Regions from separate parts of the Gottfriedia sp. NPDC057948 genome, predicted to be linked through region 1. Evidence: a T-box and tRNA genes for the amino acid it is inferred to sense, from the RefSeq annotation. Region 1 holds a T-box; the other holds one or more tRNA genes.

Evidence for each region. The T-box of region 1 lies ahead of leuS (leucine--tRNA ligase). A T-box ahead of a tRNA ligase gene usually reads a tRNA of that ligase, here a tRNA-Leu.
Region 2: it encodes a tRNA-Leu, which carries the amino acid that the T-box ahead of leuS (leucine--tRNA ligase) is inferred to sense. The anticodon was not compared.

The regions. Positions count from the first base shown of each region.
Region 1 covers NZ_JBHVPN010000005.1:154,696-176,922, reverse strand. The annotation lists gene ACFVRR_RS11230 (amidohydrolase family protein) at 1-447, shown strand, start outside; gene ACFVRR_RS11225 (DinB family protein) at 497-1,006, opposite strand; gene ACFVRR_RS11220 (DUF2332 family protein) at 1,143-1,442, shown strand; gene fosB (metallothiol transferase FosB) at 1,480-1,902, shown strand; gene ACFVRR_RS11210 (pirin family protein) at 2,104-2,799, shown strand; gene ACFVRR_RS11205 (OsmC family protein) at 2,838-3,263, shown strand; gene speE (polyamine aminopropyltransferase) at 3,378-5,708, opposite strand; gene speD (adenosylmethionine decarboxylase) at 5,705-6,541, opposite strand; gene ACFVRR_RS11190 (glycosyltransferase family 4 protein) at 6,752-7,903, opposite strand; gene ACFVRR_RS11185 (phosphatase PAP2 family protein) at 7,916-8,449, opposite strand; gene ACFVRR_RS11180 (gamma carbonic anhydrase) at 8,954-9,481, opposite strand; gene ACFVRR_RS11175 (tetraprenyl-beta-curcumene synthase family protein) at 9,644-10,738, shown strand; gene ACFVRR_RS11170 (cation:proton antiporter) at 10,798-11,949, opposite strand; gene ACFVRR_RS11165 (hypothetical protein) at 12,819-13,292, opposite strand; gene mnmM (tRNA 5-(aminomethyl)-2-thiouridylate-methyltransferase MnmM) at 13,469-14,044, opposite strand; gene mnmL (tRNA modification radical SAM protein MnmL/YtqA) at 14,041-15,003, opposite strand; gene ACFVRR_RS11150 (DUF2524 family protein) at 15,197-15,460, shown strand; gene ACFVRR_RS11145 (glycogen biosynthesis protein GlgD) at 15,522-15,671, shown strand; gene ACFVRR_RS11140 (MDR family MFS transporter) at 15,907-17,106, shown strand; T-box leader at 17,172-17,389, shown strand; gene leuS (leucine--tRNA ligase) at 17,469-19,886, shown strand; gene ACFVRR_RS11130 (rhodanese-like domain-containing protein) at 20,054-20,350, shown strand; gene ACFVRR_RS11125 (DUF2553 family protein) at 20,550-20,765, shown strand; gene ACFVRR_RS11120 (BaiN/RdsA family NAD(P)/FAD-dependent oxidoreductase) at 21,000-22,227, opposite strand, start outside.
Region 2 covers NZ_JBHVPN010000035.1:439-9,765, forward strand. The annotation lists gene cls (cardiolipin synthase) at 456-1,901, shown strand; gene ACFVRR_RS24065 (M15 family metallopeptidase) at 2,036-2,905, shown strand; gene ACFVRR_RS24070 (UTRA domain-containing protein) at 2,882-3,277, opposite strand; tRNA gene ACFVRR_RS24075 (tRNA-Leu) at 3,418-3,500, opposite strand; gene ACFVRR_RS24080 (NUMOD3 domain-containing DNA-binding protein) at 3,584-4,402, opposite strand; gene ACFVRR_RS24085 (Abi family protein) at 4,624-5,598, shown strand; gene ACFVRR_RS24090 (hypothetical protein) at 5,780-7,696, opposite strand; gene ACFVRR_RS24095 (hypothetical protein) at 7,684-8,214, opposite strand; gene ACFVRR_RS24100 (hypothetical protein) at 8,201-9,327, opposite strand, start outside.

The DNA of each region.
Region 1 (22,227 bases):
GCTGATGTGGTTAGTTTATTAGACGCTGGAGTAAAAGTAGGTATAGCTACGGATAGCACAGCATCTAATAACAATCTTGACATGTTTGAAGAAGTGAGAATAGCTGCACTGCTACAAAAAGGAATGTATAAAGATGCTACGAAATTCTCAGCACAAACTGCATTAACTTTGGCTACTCGAGGTGGCGCAGAAGCGATAGGAATGGGACATACTGGCTCACTTGAAGCTAATAAAAAGGCAGACTTTATTACAATTTATCCATATGATAAAGAGCATTTACAACCATTAAGTAATGCCTATTCACATTTACTATACGCTGCACGTGGTAGCGATGTATGTGATGTTTTCATTGATGGGAAAGCAATTGTAAAAGACCGTATTAGTTTAACAATTGATGAAGAAAAAGTAATCGCAGAAGTAAATCGATTACAGAGTAGATTTGCTTAAAAGCAAGATACAAAGAAGAGCAGGAAAAGATATTCCTGCTCTTTCTATTTTAAAAATATCGTTCATTAATGATTTTTAAATGATGTAACTCATGGCCTGCAATAATATAAGCAATAGCACGAGGTGTCGTTGGGTGATTTAGAACATTTCCCTCATTTTCTAACGTTTCATTAGATAAGTTTTCTAGCAAAGATAAAGTTGCTTGACGAACAGTTTGATATTCATAAATAATTTGCTCTAGCTTTAGTCGATTAAAATTTGCATTTTCATTATAGGCATTCTCATCAAAAGATGGTAAAGGATTGTAATCCCCTCTTGCAATTGCCAAAAGACGATAGCACATTATTCTTTCAGTATCTACTAAATGTCCAAGAACTTCCTTAATACTCCATTTTCCTTCCGCGTATCGATATTCAGATTTTACTTTCGAGAGAGCTTTAAAAAAATTCATTGATTCCTCTAATTGCTTCTTCAATATAGTCTGTAAGTCCCCTTCAGGAACTAGCTGAATATAACCTTTAAAGTGTGGATTATATTCGTTTGAATTTGGTCTGGACATCAATTAATCACTCCAAAGTTTTTATTTAAGATTCAAAGAGTAAGTAGTACAATAAAGAAATTATAACGAATGGCAAAATTTTGTAAATAGAAGTTTGAAAAATAAAAATATTATTAAAATATTAAGGATGATTAATATGAATATTCAGCTGGAGGAACGTTTTACGCAATTTGCAAAAAATGAATGTGAAAATTCTAGTAGAGATTCAATTCTATGTATTTTTCATACACATGTTGCAAATCAAATTCCAGTTGATGGAAAACAAAGTTTATTAAAAACTATAGAAGTTATTAGTGAAAATAGAGATGTGTTTCATCTATATAACAATATTTGGGATCGAATGCTACATCTTGACTATTATATTGATGGGGTAAAGCATGAAGAAGTTATTGGTGAAACAGAAGGTCATGGGAAATGGTTTGAATGGAGGATTTAGAAAAACATTAATAAATCGCAATGAAATGAGGGAGAAAATGGAGATAAAAGGGATCAATCATTTGTTGTTTTCGGTATCTAAGCTTGATTTAGCGATCGACTTCTATAGAGATGTATTTGATGCAACTCTTTTAGTGAAAGGTACAACAACAGCCTATTTTGATTTGAATGGAATGTGGCTGGCATTAAATGAAGAGAAAGCTATTCCTAGAAATGAAATTCATCATTCATATACCCATTTGGCTTTTACAATAGACGAAGACTCTTTTGAAAAAATGTATGATAAATTAGTTAAACTTAAGGTGAATATATTGAATGGTCGTGACAGAGATAAACGAGATAAAAATTCAATTTATTTTACTGATCCAGATGGACATAAATTCGAATTTCATACTGGTACCATGCGAGATCGGATTGAATATTATAAGCAAACAAAGCCACATATGGATTTTTATATTTAGTTATTGGATAGAAAGTTTAAATAAACTTTCTACGAAAAAATATCTTGAATTAAAGATATTTTTTGATACAATATAGTTAAGAGCTCGGTAAGGTGATTTAGAAACTATCGTATTAATCAGATGGATTAATACGATAGTTAGGTAGGTAATTCTTTAATAAGTATCTCGAATTAAAGATAAAAGTAAAAGGAGCGATAAACTATGTTCGAAAAAATCAATAGTAAACAATTAGGTCACGCTGATCACGGTTGGTTAAAAACCATTCATCATTTTTCATTTGCAAATTATTATGATCCAAGTAATATGAACTTTGGTGTATTAAGAGTATTAAATGATGATTTAATTAAAGCGCACAGAGGATTCGGTACTCATCCACATAGTGATATGGAAATCATAACATATGTCATTAATGGGAATTTAACTCACGCTGATAGTATGGGGAATAAACATGAAATTGGACGTGGTGATATTCAGTACATGAGTGCAGGAACGGGTGTGTATCACAGTGAACACAATATGGGCAGGGATTTATTAAGATTAATTCAATTATGGATTATTCCTGACAAGGCAGGTCATACTCCAAATTACGGAGACTTAATATCAGATTGGGAAGAGAGAGAAGGAAAATGGTATCATATGGTATCTCCTGTTGAAGGAAGTGCCCCAATTAAAATTCACCAAGATGCAAATATTTACTCGCTTACATTAAATGAAAATGAAGAAATTACTTTTGAAATGAAAAAGGATCGCCAAGCGTATTTAGTCTTATTAGAAGGAAATGCCATTGTGAATGGAGAACTAATGGAAGCTAGTGATGCTGCAAAAGTAATTGAAGAAGATATTAAAATAAAATCAAAAGATTTTTCACATTATTTAGTAGTAGAAATGAAAAAATAATAGATGAAATGATCTAATTATGGGAGGGGAAATAGGCAATGAAAACAAGTATTAAATGGGATGGCAAGTTAGCCTTTTCAGGAATTGCACCATCTGGCCATGAGATAAAAATGGATACTGCTGAGTCTTTAGGTGGAGACAATAGTGCACCTACACCAGTTGAACTATTAATTAATGCAGTCGCAGGATGTACAGCGATTGATATCGTATTAATCCTAGAAAAAATGAGATTAAAGTTAACTTCATTCGAAATTGAAGTAAATGGTGAGCGAGCTGAGGAGCATCCTAAGCGTTTTACTGACATTCACTTGCATTATATATTAGGTGGAGAATTAGATACAGAAAAAGTTCGAAAAGCGATCAAATTATCAAAGGATAAATATTGCTCAGTAGCTCATTCTTTAAACGCTAACATTACAGCAAGTTTCACTTTAAATGGAACGAAGGATGATGAAGTACTATAATAAAATGTAGCTGTCCCTAAAGTAATTTGGGGCAGTTTTTTTATTGTAATTAAAAAACCAGCAGTTTGCTGGTTTTTGTTTGTAGACAAAGTACATTAAATATGATTTTCAGACTTACTCTTCATTATCTAATTGTTTTTTTACATAAGTAGGAAGCATAAAGCACCCAACATGTAAATCTGTATTATAATATTTTGTTTCGATCCCTAGTTTATTCCATTCATCAGCTTTAATGTCTTTAATTGGATCGTATTTTTTTGAAGCAAATCCGAATAACCAATGTCCTGATGGATAAGTTGGCATATGGAATTGATAGACTTTTGAAATCGGAAATGTTTCTTTAATTTTGGAATGTGCACGTTTCATTTCGTGCGCGTAACTAGCGTAATATGGACTTTCATGCTGGTTAATTAGTATACCTTCTTCACTTAATACCCGACTGCAATTGTTATAGAAAGCAACTGTAAAAAGCCCCTCACCAGGTCCAATAGGATCAGTTGAATCTACCAAAATCAGATCGTAATAACCTTCATCAGCTTCTTGTACGAACTTTAGGCCATCTTCGAAATATAAGGTTAATCTTTTATCTTGATCTAATTTTGAAGCAGTTAAAGGTAAGTATTGTTGGCATAGCCTTACTACTCGCTCATCAATTTCTACCATATCAACAACTTCCACACCTGGGTATCGAAGTACTTCACGAGCGGTACCACCGTCGCCACCACCGATAATTAGTACTTTTTTAATGTTTGGATTCACGGCCATTGATACATGCGTAATCATATCATGGTAGATAAATTCATCCTTTTCAGTCACCATCATATAACCATCTAGAGTAAAGAATGTTCCAAATGTTTCACTTCTAAAGAAATCGATTTGTTGAAATTCACTTTTTTCAGAATGAATATGTTCTTGAACCTTTATGGAGAACTTCGTATCCTCTTGGTGATTCTCTGTATACCATAAATCCATTAAATTTTCCTCCAAACTTCGATCGACGACCTTTATTATATAAGGATCATCATCATCGTTGATTGTGATCGTTCCTTCTGATTTTAAATAAAGATAATGCTGAATCAATTCGGTTGAAATTAGTTCACCAGGTATACAAAGAGGGATACCTGGAGGGTAAATCATGATTGATTCACCACTAATTAATCCACTAGCATCATGAATTGAAATAATACGTTTAGGATGATAGTAGGCTTCTCTAGGAGTCATGACCATTTTAGGATTTTTTAATGCAACGCTTATATCTGTTTCAAGTTTCGGAAGTTTACCGTAATATCGGTCACTAATATCTCTTAATGCATCAATTAAGGTTCGAATGGTGTCTTCATTATCACCTAGCGAGATAATTGCTAAAATGACATTAGGTTCGGCAAGTTCGATTTGAATTTTATATTCTTCTGCAAGCATGTCATATACTTTAAAACCAGACATTCCTAAATCTGAAACTTTCACAACGAGTTTTAACTCATCGTAATCGAATACCCCAACTCCATTTCGATATGAATCTTGTGTAATACATTTTAATCCTTTTATGGAGTTAATTTCTTCTTTAGCTTTTCTTGTTAAATTGAGTAATTTTTTAAAACGCTCTTGACCTTCTAAAACTAATTTCTTTCTTGCAACATCGATTGAACACATAAGTAAATAGGAAGCAGATGTTGTTTGAAATAAATTTATTGTAGATCGAACCCTATTTTTTGTAATGATCCCATCATTATGTAGTAGAACTGATGCTTGTGTTAAAGCACCACCAGTTTTATGCAAACTAAGGGTAACAAGGTCAGCACCAAGAAGGGCAGCATTAGTTGGTAAATCAGGGTGAAACGAAAAGTGAGCACCATGTGCTTGGTCTACTAAAACAGGAATCCCTCTGGAATGACCGATGTCGATAATTTGTTTTAAATCTGAAGTTGCTCCAAAATAGGTAGGATTTATAATCAGGATGGCTTTAACATCAGAATTTAAATCTAGAGCATGAAGAACAGATTTTACTGAAACGCCATTTACAATTCCATACTCATAATCGATTTCTGGTTCAATAAATACTGGTTTAGCACCTGCTAAGATTAATGCATTTATTGCGGATTTGTGTACATTCCTTGGTAGGAGAATTTTATCTCCATGTTCAAGGGCGCTCATAATCATATATTGAACTCCAGAAGTCGAACCATTTACTAACATATAAGCGTTATCTGAATGAAAGGCATCTGCTAATAAAGTTTCGGCTTCTTGGATTACACCTGTTGGATGCGATAAGTTATCAACACGCTTTGAAGAATTGACATCCATTTTAAGAGCCATATCACTCCAAAGCTCTCTTAATTCCTCCAGTGAATTACCTCTTTTATGCCCGGGTACATCAAAGCTTGTTATATCTTCCTTAGCATAACGGACTAATTCAGTTAAAAGCGGTGTTTTACTGTGATCCATCATCCATCAATATCCTCCACATCAGGACCATTCCATAAATTTTTACCGTAAAAAATTTCATCCATCTCATACTTCACTTTTTCTTCTATTTGTGAAATTTCATCCTCATCTAATTTTTCTTTTGTGTAGCCAAAAAGATAATTATCTAAATTAAATTGTTTCAACTTACATTTCGTATGAAAAATATTTTCTTGGAACACATTCACATCAATCATTTGATACATTTCCTTTATTTTTTGAGGAATGTAATTTTGGATTGAGTTTATATCATGATCAATAAATAATTTATAACCGCTAACATCACGAGTAAATCCTCGAACACGATAATCAATTGTCATAATATCGGCATCAAATTGGTGTATTAAATAGTTTAAAGCTTTTAAAGGAGAAATTTCTCCACAAGTAGATACATCAATATCTGCTCTGAACGTACTAATTCCATCATCCGGATGATATTCTGGGTAGGTATGAACAGTAATATGACTTTTATCTAAAGCTGCTACTACTAACTCTGGTAATGGGCCAGGTGATTCGGAAAAATTTTCAGATGAAGGATTATCAACCGGACCTTCTGAGACGAGAATCGTAACACTTGCTCCTTGAGGATCATAATCTTGTTTTGCAACATTTAAAATGTGGGCTCCGATTATATGCGTAACTTCAGTTAAAATTTTTGTTAAACGGTCAGCGTTATATTGTTCATCGATGTACTGAATATATGCTTCACGTTCTTCTTTCGTTTTGGTAAAGCAAATATCATACATATTGAAACTTAAAGATTTCGTTAAATTATTGAATCCATAAAGTTGAAAATTATTTGACGATGAAATATTCATCTATTGTCCTCCTAATTTTACAAAGTAAAAAAGTACGTACGAAAAGTAAAAGCGACTGTATAATAGTCGCTAGTGTAACTACTCAATATATATTGTTTGTTTTTGAATTATTCATTATTCACATAAGTTGATGATTGAGGAGTTACTGATCAATCATGTTTTTTTATTGTTTTATTTAAAATATTCAGAAAATAAAAAGCCTAAAAATTACTAAGCCTTCTTAGATATGAGGGTTGGTGGTTGTGGTGTGAAAATTAGTTCAAATTCCAGTACTAATTTATTAAAGATACTATTCCAATCCTGTGTTAATGCATAATCTCTTGCTTTTTTTGACATATGCTTTAACATCTCGTTTCCATGTAAGCAATCCTCAATTGCTTGGCAAAATGAAGAGGTATTTTGTGGCTCACAAAGGACGCCAGTTGAATAATCTCTAATTATATTTTGAACTCCGCCTGCATTTGCACCAATCACTGGTGTTCCACACGCCATTGCTTCGAGTACTACATTTCCAAATGTTTCAGTATCAGAAGGAAAGACCATTAAATCTGACACTCCGTATATCTCAACTAAGTCCTTTTTTTGAAGGTAGCCTGTATAAATAATTTGATCCGTACCAGTTTTCTTAATCATTTCTTCTTTTTTTGGACCATCTCCAACGATTATCCAAGTTAAATTTTTGTTAAAACGCTGTTTAGTGTAGTTTATTATTTTCGATAAGGTTTCTAAATCCTTTTCAGGTGCAATTCTTCCGACAAAACAAACCGTATATTTAGAAGTAATATTATATTTTTGTTTTATTTCATTATGATTCAAAGTTGGACGAAAGATTGAACAGTCAACGCCATGGGTCCAAATAGAGAGATTGTTAAAACCTTTTGTCTCTAAATGATTGAATGTATCCTTCGAAGGAACAAATATTTTTTGAGTAGGTCTATGAAACCAATCTAAATACTTCCATAAAATATTTTCTAAGAATGTTAAGTTATAGTACTGAAGATAATGATCAAAATTTGTATGGTATGAAGCAACTAAAGGAATTTTCATTTTTTTAGCAATATGGAGCCCACTTAATCCAATCGTAAATGGCGTTGCGATATGAATAATATCCGGATTAAATTCTTTAAGCGTCTTTTTCATTTTAGAAAGGTTTGGAAATGAAATTTTACATTCAGGATAAATTTTAAATGGTACAGATTTTAATCTTGTTACATCTTGCGTTGATGATAAACCGTAGTCCTCAGGAGCAAACACATGGTATGAATGGCCATAATCTTTTAAGTAATTTGTAAATCGATTTAAAGTTTTGGCAACACCATTCACTTGAGGAATATAGGTGTCTGTAAAAATAGCGACTCTCATAACTTCTCCTCCTCACAAATGATAGATAAAAAACTGTGAAATAAATGTAGTAAATATACCAAGTAATATTCCGAAAAACACATCTGATGGATAATGTAAGCCAAGATAAATTCGAGAGAAAGAGACGCACAAAACTAAAGGAAGTAAAATAAATGACGTAAATGGTATATAAATCATTATAGGAAGTGCAACAGAAATAATTGCCGTTGTATGACCAGAAGGGAAGGAATGATCTTTTAAAGGATTTTTTAGCACAAACGTACCTTCTAGTTTAAGATAAGGTCTTTTACGTGGATAAAAACGTTTAAGAAAATGAACAGGAATATGGCTAAGAGAAAGGGTACAACAACATAAGATTGATGCTTGATGCAATTCACCTTTGGAATAAAGTAATAATAATAATGCTGATGAAATTGTAAAAGTAGCTCCGCCAAGATGTGTAATATTACGAAAGAAAAAATTCAAGTAACGCTTCTGGAACAATGAATTAACGCGATAAAACAGTTGACATTCATATGTGTGTATCTTTTGAAGAATAGCGCTCATTTTTCATCCTCCATTATGCTGATCTTTTTAACTTCATTATAAAAAGGGTTTATGGATTTAAATAGAAGCTTTTGTAAATGAATAATTTAGATATGTAAATTTTTATTAAACAAAATTGGAGCGGGGATGAATAAGGTATGCTGGGATCGTCAAATCTGTCTGAGAGTGCAAATAAAATCGGGATAATAGAAATAAACGTGAAAGTGCAAATAAAAAGGCTAAAACAGCAAATAAATCCTTGAAGGTGCAAATAAAAAAGTTGAACTACAAATAAAACTATCAAACCTACCATTAAAAAAGTCAAAACAGCTAATAAAACCCGTAAAAACTGCAAATAGGACCACAAATCATAAATAACCTGGGCCAATACAAAAGTAATTACATGACATTCTCATAAAATAGATTTAGAATAGACCGAAATTACTAAATTTATCAATAAAACAAAAAGAGAAGGCTTCAATCCAGTCCTTCTCTTTTGCACTTTTATGTAAATAAATCCTCAAATTATTTTACTTGATTTTCTTCTTCTACCTTTTTATAGAATTGTCCTTTTTCAATATATTCTCTACGAATTCGATCCATATCAATGATGTCTTCCTCTGTTAATTCACGTACTACTTTAGCAGGTCTACCAAATGCTAATGTGTTAGGAGGTATTACTTTTCCTCCTGGAACTAAGCTACCTGCACCAATCATTGCTCCTTCACCGATTTCGGCACCGTCTAAAACGATTGAACCCATCCCAACTAATGCATTCTTTTTAACTATACAACTATGTAAAATAACACTATGTCCAATTGTTACGCCATCTTCTAAAATTAGAGGGCATTTTGGACTTTGGTGAAGAACAGATAAATCTTGAACATTAACATCATTTCCAATGATTGTATCATTAACGTCGCCACGGATTACTGCACCAAAAAATACACTACTATTTGCTCCAATTGTGACAGAACCGGTAACAGTTGCAGTTGAAGCGATAAAAGCTGATGGTTCGATTTTGGGTTGCTTCCCTTTGTATGGTAATATCATACTATACCGTTGCCAAGCATATAAAAAAAATACGATGATTGTTTAGTTGAAATTGTCTAAACACTCAAGGCAACATAGTTCACCTCCATAATATTTACTTCAATATGAGTATAACTTATTTTACCAATATGTAATTAATGAAAAATAGGGAGGAGTGAAAAAATGTCACTACCTAAAAATCCGATCCAATTAATGCCGAAAGTTTATAAAGCTGTTTTTCCTTTAGTGCATCAGGAATTGAACTATTGGAGAAATTTTGCAACGACAATCCCAGATCCAGAACTTAGAAAACAAGCATTAATGAGTATTGATACAAAAACATTCCATTGTGAAGGTGGTGCAATTTTAGCATTACTTTCTGAAAAGAATTTAAAACCAGTAATAGAATTTATCGTTGCATATCAAACAATTAGTGATTACTTAGATAATTTATGCGATCGTAGTACCTCGCTAGATCCAGTTGATTTTGAAGCACTACATGAGTCAATGATTGATGCAGTAAAATGCCAAAAATCCGATCAAATGTATTATCGCTTCAGAGAAGAACAAGACGATGGTGGATATTTACGTGCACTAGTTTCAAAGTGTCATAGTAGTTTAAATCAATCGAAGCATTATGAGGGAATTAAAGATTACCTAGTTCAACTTGCTGATTATTATTGTAAATTACAAATACATAAGCATGTAAAAAAAGAAGAGCGAGTGCCTAGATTAACAAATTGGTTTGAAAAATATCAACCAGAACTTTCTGACTTAGAATGGTATGAATTCTCTGCGTGCGCAGGTTCAACACTTGGGATTTTTTGTTTAGTTTCTTATTCATTTAACGAAATGATTTCTGAAAAATTATTTGAACAAGTCTATAAGAGTTATTTCCCTTATGTACAAGGACTTCATATACTACTAGATTATGTAATTGATCAAAAGGAAGATGAAGAAGGCGGAGATTTAAACTTCTGCAGTTATTACCCGTCTAAAGATGTCATGTTAAATAGGATTGAGTATTTTTCAACTAAAAGTGATCAAGCCTTAAAAGATTTAAAAGACTATCGTTTTCATCGAATGATATGCCAGGGATTACTAGGCATTTATTTGGCTGATAAAAAAATGGCAGGACCAAATGAGATGAAAAGAATTAGAAGAGGGATTGTTAAGAACGGTGGCTTAACATCATTCTTTTTCTATGGCAATGCAAAGTTATATTTTAAATTAAAAGAGTTAAAGGCGAGTAATAGAAGGGTCAGGGAGTCAGTTTAAAAAAGAATAGACAGGTAAACACGAAAAAGGATAGTAAATAAAACTATCCTTTTTCGTGTTTACACATTTACATTAAAAACTTCACTTTTTTCTGTGAAAAATAACTTCATAAGTGGTGGAGTTACAATAGTTGTGATTAGTACCACAATAACAAGGATCGCAAACATTTCCTTACTTAAAAGATTATTTGCTAAACCTGTTGATGCCATAATCAAAGCAACTTCCCCACGAGATATCATTGCTGAACCAATTCCGAGTGAATTTTTAGTTGGAAATCCAGCCAGTTTTGCTCCTAATGCTCCACCAATTAGCTTCGTTAAAATGGCGATAATACTTATGATAATAATAGTCGGAATCGAATGACTTAACCCAGTGAATTGAACTGATACTCCTATTAAAGTGAAAAACACAGGTACAAAAACAGAGTAAGCAATCGTTTCGACCTTTTCAAAAACCTCTTGTTTAAACTTAGTAACGGATATCGAAATTCCTGCGATATAAGCGCCGATTATTGCAGCAATACCTGTTTGGTCTGCAAAGGCTGAGAATAAGAAGCAAACGATTAAAGCAGCAGAGATTAATGTTTCTGAAACGTTTAACTTTATAAACTTTTTTAGGAACCAAGGTACAATCTTCCAACCGATTAATATGGCAAATGTAAAAAATATAAACTTTTTAAATAATAGAATTGGTAAACTAACGGCGCTACCACTGAAACTCATAACAAATGCTAATGCTATGATGACAACAATATCATCAATTACGGCAGCTCCTAAAATAGTTGCTCCATCTTTTGTTTTAAGTTTACCCATTTCTTTTAATGTAGCTACCGAAATACTTACACTAGTTGCAGAAAGAATCAGCCCTAAAAAAATGGCCTCAAATTGACTTAAGTTTATGGAAATACCATAAAGATAACCTGAGAATAATGGGAATAGTATTCCGAGTAACCCTACATAAGAAGAAGCTTTCCCAGTTCGTTTAAATTCATTAAGATCAGTTTCTAAACCTGCAATAAACATAAGTAAAATGACACCAATTTCGCTCATTTCATGTAATGTTTCTGTTTCAGTAATGATTCCAAGAACAGCTGGCCCTAGTATAATTCCTATTAATAGCTTTCCTAAAACTGCAGGCTGACCAAGCTTTGTACTTAAATCCCCAAAAACTTTAGAGGCAATCAATATAATTGCAAGTTGCACATAAAGCATAAATTCATCTCCCGTCTGAACGCATAAAAAAAGAACCTGCCACGATAGGGGAAGTAAATTACATACTTATCCCAATCGTGACAGGCTCCTCCGAACAATGCATTAAATTTAATCTAAGTATAAACTAAAATTGAATTAAAAACCAGCTTAAGTATTAGATTTGGACTATTTAAATAGAAACTTAGTTTAATAGAATTAAAAAAATAAGCGAAATAAAATAAGCAAAATGAAAGAGTATAAACGAAATGGCACTTTTAATTTTTCGAAAAAACAACATATATTTTAGGACGAAAGAGTGTACATAAATTAAAATCATACTCCCAAAGAATCCATAAAAATATCCATAAATTACCCAAAGGGTCATCTGATTGACTTGTGAAGATTCTGTATGAAATCCTCGATATAATGAAACAAGGTAAAAAACTGACCAGTAATTGATGAATGCAATTAGTCCAATTAATAATATTATCCAATTCGAATTCCGTAAAATGAACTGAAAAACATTACGAAGTATTCTATTCAAATTGTTTAGGTTTGCAGTCAACTCTTCACGCCCCTAGAGTTGGTTTATCTCATTCAACTACGAATTGGTTTGTATGAACAAATCAATTAAATTGGTATATCTTTACATAATATTCAATTGATTCCATGAATACGCCGTAATTAGATATTATTAATAATTTTTTGTAAATTTTTATAGGTAGATAAAGTTACTAGATATATAAATTTTATGTTTTATCAAAGGGGATATGTTCTTAATAAAAAACTTGATCGTCTGTTTACTAAACTTCATTACAAAACAAGTAATTTAAACAAAAAAAGAGGCCCCATAAGTACAATGACTTAAGGGGCGCTCTGTTTAATTTAAATTAATTTTTAGTTGGTTCAATTTGAGTAAATATATCTCGGTGAACTCTTTTCATTTCTTCAAAAAATTGCTCACGTTTAATATTATTATTATCTAATATTTCTTTAAATGAGTTTGTTTTACCTTTCTGAGCGATGATATTTTCCAAAGGTTTATTTGAAAGCTTTGATACAACTGCGATAAATATTAATTTCTTCATTTCCATTTTATGTTGCTCTACAGCTTTATTTATATTAGCTTCAGGTTGGTTTAAGTAATTAGAAATATACTTAACAACTTCTTTTTTGTGGTTTTCTAACATTTTATTTGCTTTGTGGTGATGATGTCTATGGTGTTCACCATCATCTGTTGTTACATCGTGATCATGATGTGGATGGACATAATAATTTGCTGCCGCGATGTTTTCGGCATTTACTGTAATTGTACTTAGCGTAAAAAGACTAACTACTGCACCTGCAAAAATAGCTTTTTTCATTTTGATTACCTCTTTTCTTATTTTGATTTTTTTATCTTTACCAATTTACAAAGAAAAATTTACCATTAATGAATTTTTAATGAATTTTTATGGTATTTATAATGATTTTGAGGAAATCAAACAATATGAGAAATTGGGGTCAAAATAAAAAAACTGTCTAAATTAGACAGTTTTTCTTAAGCTCTTTTTTCAATAGCTAATATAAAAGGAGGATTATTTGCTTGATTAATAAATCGATAAGTTAATACATGTGCCAAGTCTTGAGGGATGTTTTGAGCAAAGTTCATTAATTCATCTTTTTCAATTTCTCCGCCCTCATGACCATGATAAATTACAACTACGATAATTCCTTCTGGTGCCATCATTTCAAGTATTTGTCCTATTGCTGAAATGGTAGACTCGGGTACAGTTACAACTGATTTATCACTACCAGGTAAATAACCAAGATTAAAAATTGCACCTTTTAATTTCTCTTGTGATGAAGCTGGGATTAGTTTTTTTACTTCTGCATGACTTCTTTGGAATAGTGTAACTTGTTTGCTTAAATTTTCATTATCTATTCTTTCAGTCGTCTTTTGAATAGCTAGTTCTTGGATATCAAATCCGTATACATGTCCAGTTTCACCAACCAATTTTGCTAAAAATACTGTATCATGACCATTACCTATTGTGGCATCAATGGTATGATCACCTTCATTCACAGTTGATTGGAGAAGCTTTCTAGCGTACGGTAAAATGCGATCTAGAATCATGTTAATTGTACTCGATTATTTGCGTATTTACCTTGCCAACTATTTCTACGTTCAAACTCGCGATCAATTGCATTCAGTACTTCCCATTTTTTTAAGCTCCACATTGGTCCGATTAATAAGTCAGGTGGACCGTCTCCAGTAATACGATGTACGATTACATCACTTGGAATGATTTCAAGCTGATCAACGACTAAGTTAATATAAGCGTCAAAATCCATGAATTCAACTAGTCCTTTTTCATATTGCTTCATCATTGCAGTACCTTTTAGTAGGTGAAGTAAGTGAATTTTAATACCTTGGATATCAAGTTTAGCAACCTCCATCGCTGTTTCCATCATCATTTCTGGAGTTTCAAGAGGTAACCCATTAATAATATGTGAACAAATACGGATGTTGTGCTTTCTTAATTTTTCTACGCCTTCTACGTAAGTTTTATAATCGTGTGCACGATTAATAATATTTGCCGTTTTTTCGTGAACAGTTTGTAATCCTAATTCAACCCATAAATAAGTTCGTTTATTTAAATCTGCAAGATATTCAACAACATCATCTGGTAAACAATCTGGTCTTGTTGCGATTGATAAACCTACAACGCCTTCTTGCTCTAATATTGGTTCGAACTTTTGTTTTAATACTTCTACTGGTGCGTGAGTATTTGTGTAAGCTTGGAAATAGCCTAAGTATTTTCCATTTTGCCATTTCTCATGCATTTTATCTTTTATTTTATGAAATTGAGTTACAACATCTTCAGCTCGATCACCTGCAAAGTCGCCCGAACCAGATGCGCTACAAAAAGTACAACCTCCAAACGCAACTGTACCATCTCTATTTGGACAATCAAATCCAGCGTCAATTGAAACTTTAAAAACTTTTTCGCCAAATTGTTGTCGTAAATGATAATTCCATGAGTGATATCTTTTATGATCTATTGTATATGGAAAAGGATTGTTTTTTGTCATTCCTCATCCCTCCCTTAATTTAAGTCAATATTATCGATTTTATCATGCTCTAAAAAGAAAACCAAATGGAAAAACCTTTCTTATTTGTAAAGAAATAATTGTACTCTGATTGTAAGGTTCGGAAATACTATCCTTGAGGTAACCTACATAGCGGATACTTCATTAAAGTCTCAAAGGAGGTATTTTCTTGGGAATAACAGATCGCAATTTCGGACAAGACCAAGTACAACAAGCGAAACAAGCCTATGATTATGCAGTGCAACAATTAGAAATTGGCATGCGACAAGAGCATTTTAACGGAATCGAGTATTCTGAAGCACAGGCAGGGCTTGAGCAAGCAATTATGCAGTTAGAAAAAGTTGAAAACCTTGCAAATTTAGAAAATAGAGATGAATTTAATCGTTTACGTAGACAATTAACACAGCTACAACATCAAATGATTATTACTCCGCACTAAAGGAGACTAGAATATGCAAGAATATGTTCAAGAATATGCAATCCTTAGGAGGAAACCAAAAATGGTTAAAAAGAAATCAAAAAGTAGTAATCCCGAACAAACAACAAAGAATAAAACGATAACAGAATTCTCAGGTGAACTTTCAGCAGTAGATCAAGTCAAAATGAATAACGCTAAAAAAGGTCAACCACAGAGATCAAAGCAGGGGTAAGGTAGAAAAGGGAATAGGGTGTAAAGGAAAAGGAAGGTTTGCCTTCCTTTTTTCTTTTTATTTTGGTAATTTTAGGGATTATATGGTGCTTCTCTAATACCTTCTAGGTTTTTTGTCCTTCTTATCTATCTCCACTTAATGCGTGCCTCTTGAAACTAGGAAGATTCTCCTCTACAATTAATGAGTTAACGAGATAAAAATAGATAAAAAGGGACAGCTTTGAGGGGAGTAAGGGATGCCAAAAAAACTATGGTTTTTGTTAATCGGTATGATTTTAAATGTAACAGGTAATTCTTTTTTATGGCCATTCAATACAGTATACATCCATATTCATTTAGGAAAGTCCTTGTCTGTTGCGGGGCTTATTTTAATGTTTAATTCAATGGCCGGTGTATTTGGAAATATGCTGGGGGGCTTGCTTTTTGATAAATTTGGGGGATATAGGTCAATCCTTACTGGTATTAGTATTACGTTTTTGTCGATATTAGGTTTGGTTATTAATCATTCTTGGACATATTACAGTTGTTTCTTCGTAATATTAGGGTTTGGTGTTGGTATTGTATTTCCATCAATGTATGCGATGGTTGGAGCGGCATGGCCAGAGGGTGGTCGTAAAGCTTTTAACGCAATTTATGTAGCTCAAAATCTTGGTGTTGCGATTGGTACGTCTTTAGGTGGAGTTGTTGCGGCCGCTAATATTAATTATATTTTCTCCGCTAATTTGCTATTATATATTATTTTCTTCTTAGTAGCTTTATTTGGATTTAAAGATATTGGTGAACCTAAGCAATTAAAAGAAACCCATGTAGAAAAAGAAGAGAAACAAAAATTCTCATTTACTCCTTCAATGAAGGCTCTGATGATTGTTTGTATTGCGTATGTTTTATGTTGGTTAGTTTATGTTCAATGGCAAACTACGATTGCTTCAGAAATGCAAAATCTACACATTGGATTAAAAAAATATAGTCTGTTATGGACTGTAAATGGTGCACTTATTGTCTTAGCTCAACCTATCGTATCAAATGCGATACGTAAATTTGAGTTAAGTATGAGAAAGCAAATGTTGTTTGGAATTGGATTCTTTATCGCTTCGACTATTCTCGTGAGCACTGCTGATCATTTCTCAATGTTTATGACGGGTATGGTCATTTTAACAATTGGAGAAATGTTCGTCTGGCCTGCAGTACCAACTATTGCAAATATGCTTGCTCCAAAAGATCGTATAGGAATGTATCAAGGGATTGTAAATAGTGCAGCAACGGTTGGAAGAATGCTTGGACCAGTTATTGGAGGAGCACTTGTTGATACTTTTAATATGAGAGTATTATTTATCATATTAGTTGTCTTTTTAGTAATAAGCATGGCCTTTTCTGTACTTTATGAAAGATTAGCAAAAAGAGTAGTAAAAGCTGATAATCAAACTTTTGCTTCTTAAAAATAGGCAATGTATAATTGACCTTTTTCTTTGGTTATAATAAAATGGTATAAATTAAATCTAAATGATCGGCAATGATTGGGAATAGTAGTGAATATGAAGAGGTTTAGAGAGTTGACGGTTGGTGAAAGTCAATCCATTCTATTCATGAACTCGCCCATAAGCCACATTTGTGAACGGTTTTTTACCAAGTAATAAATGTCGTGTTCCACGTTACGGAAACAAGTGAATGTATTTTTACATTAATTTGGGTGGTACCGCGGGAAATCCTCTCGTCCCTTTTGGGATGGGAGGATTTTTTTATTTGTAGACCGCTAGGACCACAGCCGAGCCATTTATACATGAAAAAAGGAGGCAATAATATGAGTTTTAATCATGGTTCTATTGAACAGAAATGGCAGAAGTATTGGTTAGAAAATAAAACGTTTAAAACAACTGACGATACAAGCAAGCCGAAATTTTATGCACTTGATATGTTCCCTTATCCATCTGGGGCGGGATTACATGTAGGTCATCCAGAAGGGTACACAGCAACTGATATCCTTTCAAGAATGAAAAGAATGCAAGGCTATAATGTACTTCATCCAATGGGTTGGGATGCATTTGGTCTACCTGCAGAACAATATGCATTAGATACAGGTAATGATCCAGCTGAGTTTACTGAAAAGAATATAAATACTTTCCGTAATCAAATTCAGGCATTAGGATTTTCATATGATTGGGATCGTGAAATTAATACAACTGATCCTGATTATTACAAATGGACTCAATGGATTTTCCTAAGAATGGTTGAAAAAGGATTAGCTTATGTAGATGAGATCCCAGTTAACTGGTGCCCAGCTCTTGGTACAGTTTTAGCTAATGAAGAAGTAATCAATGGAAAAAGTGAGCGCGGAGGACATCCAGTTGAGCGTCGCCCAATGAAGCAATGGATCTTAAAAATCACAGCTTATGCTGATCGATTATTAGAAGATCTAGAAGAATTAGATTGGCCAGAAAGCTTAAAAGAAATGCAACGTAACTGGATTGGCCGTTCTGAAGGTGCTGAAGTTTACTTTAATGTTGATGGATTCGATGAAAAAGTAACAGTATTTACAACTCGTCCTGATACATTATTCGGTGCAACTTATGTAGTATTAGCTCCAGAACATGATTTAGTTAATCAAATTACAACAGCTGATCAAAAAGATGCTGTCGAAGCATACATCGATTCAGTTAAATCGAAAAGTGATCTAGAGAGAACTGATTTAGCGAAGGATAAATCAGGTGTTTTCACAGGAGCATATGCAATTAATCCTGTAAATAACGAAAAGCTTCCAATTTGGATTGCTGATTATGTACTTGCAAGCTATGGAACTGGTGCAGTTATGGCAGTACCAGGACATGATGAGCGCGATCACGAATTTGCAGTTAAATTTAAATTACCAATCGTTGAAGTTGTTGAAGGTGGAGACGTTCAAAAAGAAGCTTACGCTGGAGATGGCAAACATGTTAACTCTGATTTCTTAAACGGTTTAAATAAACAAGAAGCTCTTGAAAAAATAATTGATTGGTTAGATTCTTCAAAAGCAGGTGAGAAAAAAGTTACGTATCGTCTACGTGATTGGTTATTCTCTCGTCAAAGATATTGGGGAGAGCCAATTCCAGTAATTTTCTGGGAAGATGGTACGATGACAGTTGTTCCTGATGAGGAATTACCATTAATTCTTCCGAAAACAGAAGATATTCGCCCAAGTGGTACTGGAGAGTCACCATTAGCGAATATTTCTGATTGGGTTAATGTAGTTGATCCAGTAACAGGTAAAAAAGGAAGACGTGAAACAAATACAATGCCACAATGGGGCGGAAGCTGCTGGTATTACTTACGTTATATTGATCCAAATAATAACGAAGCAATCGCAGATACTGAATTACTAAAGCATTGGTTACCAGTTGATGTATATATTGGAGGAGCAGAGCATGCAGTTCTTCACTTACTATACGCTCGTTTCTGGCATAAATTCCTTTATGATTTAGGTGTAGTTCCTACAAAAGAGCCATTCCAAAAGTTATTCAACCAAGGAATGATCTTAGGGGAAAATAATGAAAAAATGTCTAAGTCTAAAGGAAACGTTGTAAATCCTGATGATATCGTTGCTAGCCATGGTGCTGATACGTTACGTTTATATGAAATGTTCATGGGTCCATTAGATGCATCAATCGCTTGGTCAGAAAATGGATTAGATGGTTCTCGTCGCTTCTTAGACCGAGTATGGCGTTTATTTGTTACTGATAATGAAGAGCTTTCAGATAAAATTGTAGAAGGTGTTACTTCTAGCAGTCTTGAAAAAACATATCACCAAACAGTAAAGAAAGTAACAGAGGACTTTGAAGGTTTACGCTTTAACACTGCAATTTCACAAATGATGGTGTTTATAAACGAAGCATATAAAGCTGATCAATTACCAAAAGAAATGGTTGAAGGTTTTGTAAAATTAATAGCACCAGTTGCTCCTCATATCGGTGAAGAACTTTGGAGTAAGCTAGGTCATAGTGATTCAATTGCATATGCTACATGGCCAGCATACGATGAAGCTAAGCTTGTAGAAGACGAAATTGAAATCGTAGTACAAATTAATGGTAAAGTAAAAGCAAAATTACTTGTTGCAAAAGATGCTTCTCGTGAGCAAATGGAGCAAATTGCATTATCAGATGATGCAGTTAAGGAACAAGTTGAGGGTAAAACTGTTCGAAAAATCATTGCTGTACCAGGTAAATTAGTAAATATCGTTGCTAACTAAATAGTTAATTTGAAAAAACCTCTTTTGAGGTTTTTTCTTTGTTATTTCTTATTTTTGCTTTTCTACTAACTCATCCTCCCCCTTTAAGGTGGATAGAATTAAACTTACTTTTTGCATAGAAAATAATTAGTTGTTAAGATGTTGCTATAAAGAAAGGATGAGCAATGATGAATACGATTTCTGCAAATGAAGTTAAAGAGCGTTTAGATTCAGGAGAAACGCTATTTTTAGTAGATGTGCGAGAGGACTATGAGGTTGAGTATGGGAAAATTCCTGAAGCAGTGCATATTCCAATGGGACAAATTCCGAGCAAATTAGATGTTTTTAATAAAGAATTTGAATACATTTTTATTTGTAAGGCAGGCGTTCGTAGTGAGAATGTTTGTGAGTATTTAAATGAGCTAGGCTATAAGGCGATCAACATGGAAGGTGGAATGATGGCCTGGGAAGGCGAGGTCAAATAAAAAATTTTTATCTGTATCGATATTTTGTCTACCTACTGAAATCCAACGTTTTTGTTGGATTTTTTATTTAATTGTTTTAATTTAGGCTAATGTTTTTTGTCATAAGGAATATTAACCATGGAGTTGTGACATATATTAAAGTAGAACCTCATATATTTTTTCATTGAGGTCTTTGCTTGTTAGAAAGGAGGGGGTTGATTTGCCTAAAACATTAAAAATTGACATTACCGATAAAATAATTGGTAAATTTAAAGATGGGCATATGGAGTTGTATTCTTCAAAGTATTTAATTGGAAAGTTTTACTTTAAAGACTTAAAACAATCTTTCCAATTGGCAGATGGGTATGTTGAAGAGGATGGACGATTCTATTTATTAGTGAACTTGCAACACGAACAATCGAACGCTCGCCTTTGACCTTAAATTAGGGACGGTGGATTTGTGCCAAAGAAAAATATAATAAGCGAAAAGCATAAGTTAAAACTAGAAAATCAGTTTGATTGTTTTTCGAATACAACTATGGCAATAAGTTTGTGGAATAACAGTTTAACTTTTATAAAGTTTCTTAAAAATCAATCCTTATGCTTTTCCATATGTAAACATTATAGGACCTAGCGAAACAATGTATTCGTTCGGTCCTTTGTTTATTTCTTAAAAATTCGTTTGAGAATATTCCGCAGCTGATCCTCCTGCTAATCTGCCAGTTACCAATGCAGCGGTTATGTTATAGCCACCAGTGTAACCGTGAATATCTAATATTTCTCCACAAAAATAAAGACCATTCATGATTTTAGATGACATTTCTTTTGGATGAACTTCCTTTGTTGAGACGCCCCCACCTGTAACGAATGCTTTTTCAATTGAAAGAGTTCCGTTTACTACAAATGAAAAACCTTTAAATAATTGGACAAGTTCTCTTAATTTCATCGTAGCAATTTCATTACAAGGAGTTGCCTCATCAATTCCACATTTTGAAAGCAGAAATAGTAAATATCGTTCAGGTACATAACCTTTAAGAACGTTCTTAATCGCTTTTTTAGGTTCATCTTTAAGAATATTGTTTACGTCTTGAAAAAGTGATTCCTCGTTTTGCCCCGGAAAACAATCAATCGCCATCGATACATTTTTTGTTTTAAACTTTTGTTGTACTTTGTATACAAATTGGCTACAACGTAGTGCGGCAGGGCCCGAAATTCCAAAATGAGTAAAGAGCATGTCCATTTTATGGGCTATCACTTTTTTGCCTTTCGGATTTAGTACACTTAATTCTATGTCTCTTAAAGCAAGGCCTTGTAATGATTTAGTTTGAATAAAATCTTCACTTGAAGTAATAGGTACCTCTGTAGGAAAGAGTTCAGTTATTGTATGACCAGCTTTTTTTGCCCAAGCATATCCGTCACCTGTCGAGCCTGTGTGTGGAACAGATTTACCACCTACTGCAAGGACAACACTTTTTGAGTGAATGACTGTTCGATCATCCAATATGATTCCTACTACTTTACCATCTTCATAGAGTACGTCTTTAACAGTTCGATTGGTCTGAATATCTACATGATGTTTTTTTAGTTTTTGCATTAATGCATTTAATACTGATTTTGAGTCATTTGATACAGGAAACATTCTCCCGTGATCCTCTTCTTTTAAAGCGACACCCATGTTTTCAAAAAACTGTATGATATCCTCGTTATTATAAATAGAGAATGCGCTATATAAAAATCGGCCATTTCCAGGTATATGTTTAATAACTTCCTCTATAGGTAAGCGATTTGTTACGTTACAACGACCACCACCTGATATAAGGAGTTTTTGTCCTAATTTAGTTCCTTTTTCAAGTAAAAGTACTTTAGCTTTGTTTTCAGCAGCGCTAATTGCAGCCATC
Region 2 (9,327 bases), on a different contig from region 1:
ACTACGATAAGCTCTCGTTGACTGCGTTAACTTGTCTGACGTGACTTAAACTATATTAAAGCATCGAACATTCAATGTCAACACTTTTTAAACAAAAAAAAGCACGAGTTTATTTACCTATTTGATTTAACTGGTTTTAGAGCCTTCTTAAGTTATTAATGTAGCTTTAATCAGTACATATTTAACGTTTCTGACATAGTACTACTCAACAATAACTGAATTACTATAGTACAATTTAAGGACAGGCCCTGATAAAAAATAGAGCAATCCCTTTTTCTCATAATAAGTTCTATGTTTCATTTTTTGATTTTTTAACGAGATAGAATCGGTATAAATAATATGTAATATGAAGTGTTTTAGAATACTTTGTACTTTTAAATAAAAAATATTATTAATGAGCATAAAAAAGATATTAAACTAAAATAAGGAAATTTAACTAATAGGAAGTGTGAAAAATGGATATTAATAATTTACTTACAATCCTCCTTATCATCAATATAATTCTAGCAGGAGTACTAGTATTTATTGAAAAAAGAGATGTTGTCGCCACATGGGCGTGGTTAATGATCTTACTTTTTATACCTATAGTGGGATTTTTACTATATCTATTTTTAGGTAGACAGCTAAAACAAAAGAATTTCTACCATCTATCGACCAAAGAAAGAACTTATCTACAATTGGCGGTTACAGACCAGGCTAATAAAATTCATAATGATCAAAGTTTTCTTCAAGATGAGCTACTATCAAAGCATTCACAAATAATTATGATGAATTTAAAATCAGCTAACGCTTTATTAACGATAGATAACGAAATCCACACGTTTCGAGATGGACACGAAAAATTCAATTCTCTATTTAAAGACATTCAACTTGCCCAAAAAGAAATTAATATCCAGTACTATATCATCCAGCGTGATTCATTAGGAAAGAAACTTAGAGATGAACTTTCAAAAAAAGCGGCAGAAGGTGTGAAAGTACGAGTCCTGTATGATGACATTGGTTCAAAAAGAATCACCCCTTCTTTTTTCAAAGAACTTATTAAACATGGTGGTGAGGTAAGAGCTTTCTTCCCTTCTTTTTTAAGACTAATCAATTTTCGATTAAATAATAGGAATCACAGAAAACTATGTATTATTGATGGAAGAATTGCTTATATAGGAGGATTCAATATTGGAAATGAATATCTTGGTATTGATGAAAAATTTGGTTATTGGAGAGACACTCATTTTCGTATAATGGGAGAATCAGTTAACCAAATTCAAGGTAGATTTATTTTAGACTGGCAACAAGCTACTAATCAACCTATACATAATATAGAAGAATTCTCATTTAATAATGAAAAAAATATTGGAAGTACCCCTATCCAAATAGTCGCAAGTGGACCAAATTCAGAGACAGAACACTTAAAAAACATGTATGTTAAGTTAATTATGTCTGCCAAAAAATGTGTTTATATTCAAACACCGTATTTTATTCCAGATACAAGCATTATGGACGCATGCAAAATCGCAATTTTATCTGGTATCGATGTAAGAATAATGATTCCAAGTAAACCTGATCACCCATTCGTGTATTGGGCATCTCTATCGTACGCTGGAGAACTTTTATCGTATGGGGCAAAAATATTACTTTACGAGAATGGTTTTTTACATGCTAAAACAATCGTTGTTGATCATGAAGTAGCTTCGGTAGGAACTACGAATATTGATACACGTAGCTTTAAATTAAATTTTGAAATAAACGCGATTACCTATTCAGAAGAAAAAGCTTCTGAGCTACAAAATCTTTTTTTACTTGATAGTAAACATAGTAGTGAGCTTACAATTGAAAAATATCAAAAGCGATCAGTCATAATCAAGTTAAAAGAAGCAATCTCTCGCCTCTTATCTCCAATATTATAAATAAAAAAAACATTACTTAACGGTAATGTTTTTTATTTTATCTTTATAGTTTCAAACTGAAAGGTAATGTGAGCATTTCTGTAGAATAATCGTTATAGTTAAAAGATTATTAAAAAATTAAAGAAGGTGAAATTATGAGTATTATTAAGAAGATAGTTGTAGTTTTTATAACTCTTTCATTCCTATCGATAAGTTTCTTTACAAATCCAACTTCTACCTATGCAGCAAATAAAGTTTATACTGTAACTGCAAATAAATTAAATGTCCGTAGTGGGCCTAGTACATCATATAAGTTGATCGGTTCAGTTAAAAAAGGTCAACTTTTAATGGTTATTAAAAAACACTCCAATGGATGGTATAAAATTAAGTTTAAAAAATCATCAGGATTTATAAGTGGAAAATATGTGACGGCGGAGTTCACTAATGTTAAATCATTAGATAAAAGTATTATTGTTGACTTGAAATATAACACAACTAATAACTTTACTGGCAAACGTATTTATAATTTTAGTCAAGCAATACTTAGGACAAGCACAGCAAAAATGTTAGCAAAAGCAAACGTAATCCTTAAAGAACAAGGATATACTATTAAAGTTTGGGATGCTTATCGTCCTTTATCTGCACAACAAACACTTTGGAACGCATATCCTAATTCGAATTATGTAGCTAAACCTGATCCTAAAAATATCCGTGGACACCAACTTGGCGCAACGGTGGATATTACAATATGTACTTTAGATGGAAAAGAAGTACAAATGCAATCTAAATTCGATGATTTTTCTTCACGAGCATCTCGAAGTTATAAACGAAGCAGTGAACAGGAAAAGAATTATCAAATTATGGATAAGGCAATGAGACAAGTAGGTTTTGTAGGCTATTCTAAAGAATGGTGGCATTACTCAGATAATAATCAAAACTTTAAAGCAATAAAAGTGAGTTTTTTTATAAAAATATATATTCTATTTAAAATAGAATTATCTCTATTTTGTCCGATGAACGGTTAAGGTTACTTTACTTGTTTCACACATAAATGTTGAAAGGTGGGCAGGTTCCTCATTTGAATCATAGGCTATTTTTAGGATCTTAAAGAGATTGGCTCCTATATCGCATTCAAGGTAATTAGCATATACTTTTGTCGTACCGATTACGTCGATAATTTTATCGTTGCTTAGGATTTCCGTATTATAGTCCTTTGAGAGTACTTTATATGTGGATTCATCTGTTGCAATTTTCTTTTCCAAATCAGGAAAACGAATTAGTGAGTAATGTGCAATATCATAAAAAAGTGGACGGTCGTTCACATACATAAGTCGCTCAAGCTCCAGTACGCGACTTCCTTCCTCAATCTTGAAATAATGTCCAGATTCTTCATTCAAACAGTGATATAGGATAAGATTATCCTATACTTCTAAAGCTAAATGCCTAACTCAGCCAAAAAAATCTAGACAATATTGAACACAAAAAAAAGACCTCTACATTCCGTAGAAGTCTTATAAAACTTTTATATTTAATGTGATGCGGCCGAGAGGACTTGAACCTCCACGGAGAAACCTCCACTAGGCCCTCAACCTAGCGCGTCTGCCATTCCGCCACGACCGCGTGTATACCAACGACTTCAGCAATTTCTATCGCTTAAATCGTTACTAGATTAATTATAAAGTCACGTATGGCAGTTGTCAAAACTATTGTACAAAATAATACTTACCATCAAACAATTCATTAGTTTTAAAATATTTGTCTGCTATTCTTTGAGCAGAGCGACTACTACTTCCATAACCTTTCTCGGTATGAAGCCAAATTCCAACCTGGTATTTTGCAGATACTGACAAAATAATGTTTTTATCATTATCCAATACTAAACATTTTTTCGCATTATTAGTATTTCCTTTTAAAAATTCTTTGCTCCTCTCTGACATCTTCCTCTTCGTTTCATTAGTATGTTTTTTACCAGTAAATCCGATATTATTATTTTCCTCTGATTTTGTTCTTATATTTTTCTTAGGCAATGCTAGTTTAATTCGTTCTAGTTCCTCTTTTTGAAGCTTTGGTAAAACTTCAATTTTTTCTTTAATTTGTTCAACTTCTTTCCTTTCATCTGATTCGTATTTTTGTCTTAAAGCTCTCCTCATGTTTTTGACATGCTGTTCAGATAATGTTTTTCCTTTTAATGAATCGCTTAATTTTTTTCGAGTAATTTTCATTTCTTCTTTTGTTCTTCTATTATATGTATCTCCACCAGATCCACTAATACGAATGTTCGCTTTAGCTTGGCCCATTCTCTTATAGTAAGAAATCAGTTTCTTCTCTAAATGAGAGGCTACTGATTCAGAAAGTCCCATTTCCAAAATTCTAACAGCACAAGGATATGTATTTACAGTTCTTAAAAAAGGCTCATTTCTTTTTGACATAGAAAATCTACGTTTTCCTAATCCTTTTCCAATATAAAAAATTTCTAAGTTATCAATTTTGTACCAAGCATATACATAATAATTATTTTCCATTCCTATCACCTCAAGGAAAGTTTTTATATCCAGTGAATTCAAAATGTAAACTTATGGAGAAATATATTTAAAAATAACTGGAGTATTTCATTTAAAACAAATAATAATATATACCTTCAACCGGAATAGATAAACATAAAATAAAAGTTTACTTACTATACTTAATTATTCGAAATCCCTTATAATATAGTAAAAAAAGCTGAATACGGGAGCGGTTTAACTTGGTTAGAGGAAAAACTACAAATGGATTAATGCGTCACTTAAGAGACACACATAATATATCAATATCGGGAAGTAAGAATAAAAAAGATTTGTTAAACATGGGTTATTACCACGGATATAAAGGTTATCGTTTTATTGGTCAATCTCAAAATAAAATACCTTTTACTAACTTTGATGAGGTAGTAGCAGTACATCAATTCGATACAAATTTAAAAACTTTGTTGTATCCAAACATTATGCTAATTGAAACAGCTATTAAGAACTACACTTTAAATACTTTAATCGGTCTCGGACCAGTTGACTTTGAACACGTTTTTTCTCATCTGTTAAATGATTATAAAAAGTATTCTGTAGGTAATAGTAAGTACAGAGATAAAATGAAAAAAAGGTTGGATTTAAGGGATAAAATTCATGAGTCGATTACTTACAATTACTCTGATCAAAAGGCGGTCATACAGCACTTCTTCCACAATAATAAACCTATTCCTTTATGGGCGATATTTGAAGTTATAAATTTAGGAGTTTTTGGTTTCTTCTTACAATGCTTGAACCAGGATACTAGAATAGCAATTACAGAAGATTTAGGAATGCATAGTACTTCCCATAATCAAAATGGAAGAATCCTTGAGGATATAATATTTCTAATTAAGGAATTACGTAATGCAGTGGCCCATAATTCTGTAGTTTTTGATTGTAGGTTTAAAAAGACTACTCCCCCTGCACGATTGAAGGAATATATCCAAAGCGCAACAGGCATAGCAAATATTATGTTCGATAATATTATTGATTACTTAATTATAGTAATATTCCTATTAAAAAAATTAGGTATACCAAAAACTGATTTAAAAAGAATTGTAAGGAACTTTTCTACTGAGTCAGAAAAGCTCCGAAGTGAGATACCTGTCTCAGTTCATACATCAATAATGGGTTCTAACCTTAGAAATAAAATTAGCAGTTTAATGAATTTTATTTAAATTCCACGTTTACGTATACCCTCCTATGTGGTATCATATATTATAACTAATCGCGGTGTGTAGCTTCGGCTTACACTTAAGGGGACTGGATGCGTCTGGTCCTCTTTTAATTTAAAAACTTCCCATCATTTAATGTTGGGAAGTTTTTGTTTTTTTTCGGAATAAAATTGATATTTTATTATTATTTCTTTTCTAATAATAACTTCTCACTTTTATAAAGGGACCTCCCTCTTTTAAAAGACGAGAATTCTTCTGGATACTTCTTAATTCCAGACGTTAAAATTATTTGGAAATTATCAGTTTCTTTTTCACCCATAATTGTCGTGAATTTAGACATAGATTTCTCTAGGTTTTCTGGATCTATTCCTAAACTCTCAGGAGTATCTATAAGTAAGAATCTTGGAAAAGGAATTTGAATGTCTTCAATTGACATTTTTAATAATGTTAAAAAGTACATTAGTCTTATTGGAACATCTACACTTGCCTCTTTGTATTCACCATCATTTATTACAGGCATATACTTATCCTCATCAATTCTAGCCCTATTAATACCATGCTTTATATCTACTAACAAGCTATTATAAATATCACTGAACTTTGTTACCTGCATATTTATTTCATCTTTTGCATTTCTTTCTCTTTGTTTTAAATCCACATTAATTCCAGAAAGGGTGTTATCAATTATAGTCAATTGTTTTTTTATTTTTTCAAAATTTTGCTTAACCTTATAATATTGTTCAAGAGATATAATATTTTCTTTAATGTTAAATTTTTGTTGTTGAATATCCTTAATCTGGATTACATTAGTGTTCCTTTCTATATCTTCTTTTCCTTCATTAATTAATTTTTGAGTACTTACTTTCTTTTTTTGATAATCCTCTAATTCCTTTTCAAGCATATTTAAATCATCATTACAAGATTGAATAGCTAAATCTAATGTCTCTACTGACTTTTGTTTTGACTTTAGTATCGTTAAATATTCATCTGTGGAATAAAAAAACTTTTCGAATTCACTTTCTTCTACTTCTTTACCACAAATACAATGCCCCTCTTTTCTTTCAACTTTACTTAAGCAATACGGACAAGTATCAGGTGAAAACAAATTTAGCTCTTCATGAGTAAGAATAATTTTTTTTATATGAATCACTTCTAGAATAATATTTTCTCTTATATCTTTAATGTTTTTTATTTCTCTAAATAGTCTATTTATTTTATTCAATTTATCTTCTATAAAAAGCTCTATATCAACTAAGTTTTTTTTCAACTGTCTAATCTTCTCAATATTTTCTGGTGGCTTTTTATCAGACCTTAATAACTCTTCCTCGTTTATTTCCAACCTTTGAAGTTGTAGAAGCTTCTTATCAATTGAATTTTTAATTTCATCTAAGGTTTCTTCATGTAGTTTACCAAAACCAAACTCGTTCGCTAACTCTATAAATCCTTCTTCCCTAGCTTTTAATTTACTCTTTTCTTTTTTAGACTTGTTTAATTCACCAATCAGGTAGTAATACTCAGAAAATTCATGCCCCATAAGCATTTGAAATATTACCTTCCTCATAAATTCTGAATCTGAAATAAAATTCCCATCGTTCCTGGAATCCTTATAAATTTTCTCTGGAACCGTTCTTTGATCATAATAGATTAATCTGAATAAATCTGAAAAATTCAGTTTCGACTGTGACGTTCCTTGGAAAAACTCAACAACGGGAATATCTAACTTTTCTAGTAGCCAATCCGAAAATACTTTAACATCACTCTGTGGTCTATAGATTAAAAAATCTTGTATATTTTCTTTATCTTCAATAAATATTCGATTACTTTCAAAAAATCTTTTAATTTTATATTTTTCTCCACTTATAGAAATCTTAATTAAAACAAAATTATTTGTATCATTTACTATTTCTTTATGTACTTTGCTTTCTCTTTTATCAAATTCCTTAACATAATTCCCTAGAGAAAAGCTAATTAAGTTTGAAAGGGTACTTTTCCCAGATCCATTTTCACCTTCAATTATATTTATACCGTCCTTGAATTCTGGAGATTCATAATAATATTGATCCCCCTCGTATATTAATTTCTCTATCTTTATACGTCCCATATTATCACTCCTCTCTCTTTAAAAAGTTTTTCTATTAAACTCTCAATACTTAAAAAGCTAAGTCTTTGGTAGTAACTTTTAAAACTATTAATATTTTGAATTTCAGTATTAAACATATCTGATTTAAAAAATTCCCTTTTAATAGAATTTCGAGTTAATTTTACATCTATACTTTTCCTAGTATTATTTTTTTCTAATGTTAAATAACCCTTTTTTTCAAGTGTAAATAAAATAGATTTTAAAATTGGCTCCCTTAATTTAGCCTTTATATGAATATCTTCTAACAATTTTATCTCTTCTTCTCTTAATCTTGAATTTTTAGTAACTACCTGCAGAAGATATTTATCAGCTATAAAGGGTAAAATGTATATTAACTTTCTATAGTCATAAAAGTTTGATTTTCCCTCATAACAACTCAATGTATGGAGAATAAGAAGCGAATTATAAGCTATAAAGTAATAGTCACTCTCTTTATTAAACATAATTCTCTTTTTTATTTGATGATTATATTGATCCATAATAAAAACCCTCTTCGTCAAATGATAGAAAACAACTATCTATTAATTCTAAAATTGCTCCTTTAATTGCATCATCACTCGTAATTGCATAGGAATAGTCTCTAGACTTATCTTCTATATGGTTTTTTGCTGCTTCAAATAATTCTTCTAACCAAACATCAATATCTATAACTCTATCTTTGTTAGTTAGTAAATCAACCAACTTTCGTTGACAAGCTTCGAAAACACGGTATCTATAAGAACCTTTTTCTTGATCAGTAAGCTGTTGATATTCTTTAATAATTCCTACTATGTCTCTCGCTTTTAAACCTAATTTCAATTTGTTATATTCAGGATCTACGTCAATAACCTTTTGTTGTATTCCCCTAGTATCGCTAGGTTTAATTAACGTTTCCCAAATGTCATAAATTGGGTCATCCTTTTTTACTAGATCTTTTGATATTCTCAGAAATATATTCTCAACATGAATAGTAGTTACATGTTTAACCAAGGGATCAGTCAATTGCTCATTAGCCGAGAATTTTTCTGTCAGTAAATCAATTATTAAATCTTCTTTATTTGTAACATCAATATACCCAAGGAAGGATCTATTTTTTATTTTATCTACAAGTATTTTTTCTAATTTTTTATCATCATATTGTCCAAATTTCCAGTTTATTCTAGAGAGAAAACTTATCCATCGTTCATTTGTAAACTTCTTTATAACCTCAAGATACCCGTTACCAACTTCATTCTTATACTGCTCCTCGTATTCATACAATAGCCTCTTTTTTATACATTCAATTACATCATCTTCCAATTCGTTATTGACTAAGTACTCTAATATTGCTTTAGACGGCAATGTTATTGATAGTTTTTTTACTGTTGGACTATTTTTTTCTTTTGTATATTCAACATTAGTATAAAAGCAAAAATATAGTGTTTCGCTTAACTCACACTTCAACCAGTTATCTAAAAAAATAATTAAACTATTAGTTACTTCGTTGGACATAAAAGAAAATCTCTTAGCTGGGTCATAATTTTTATCACCCTCAGTATAAGTAATTATCCCATCTGGTGAAACTGTTTTTATATATACATCATCAAGATATTCTGTAGATGCAAACACTGAAA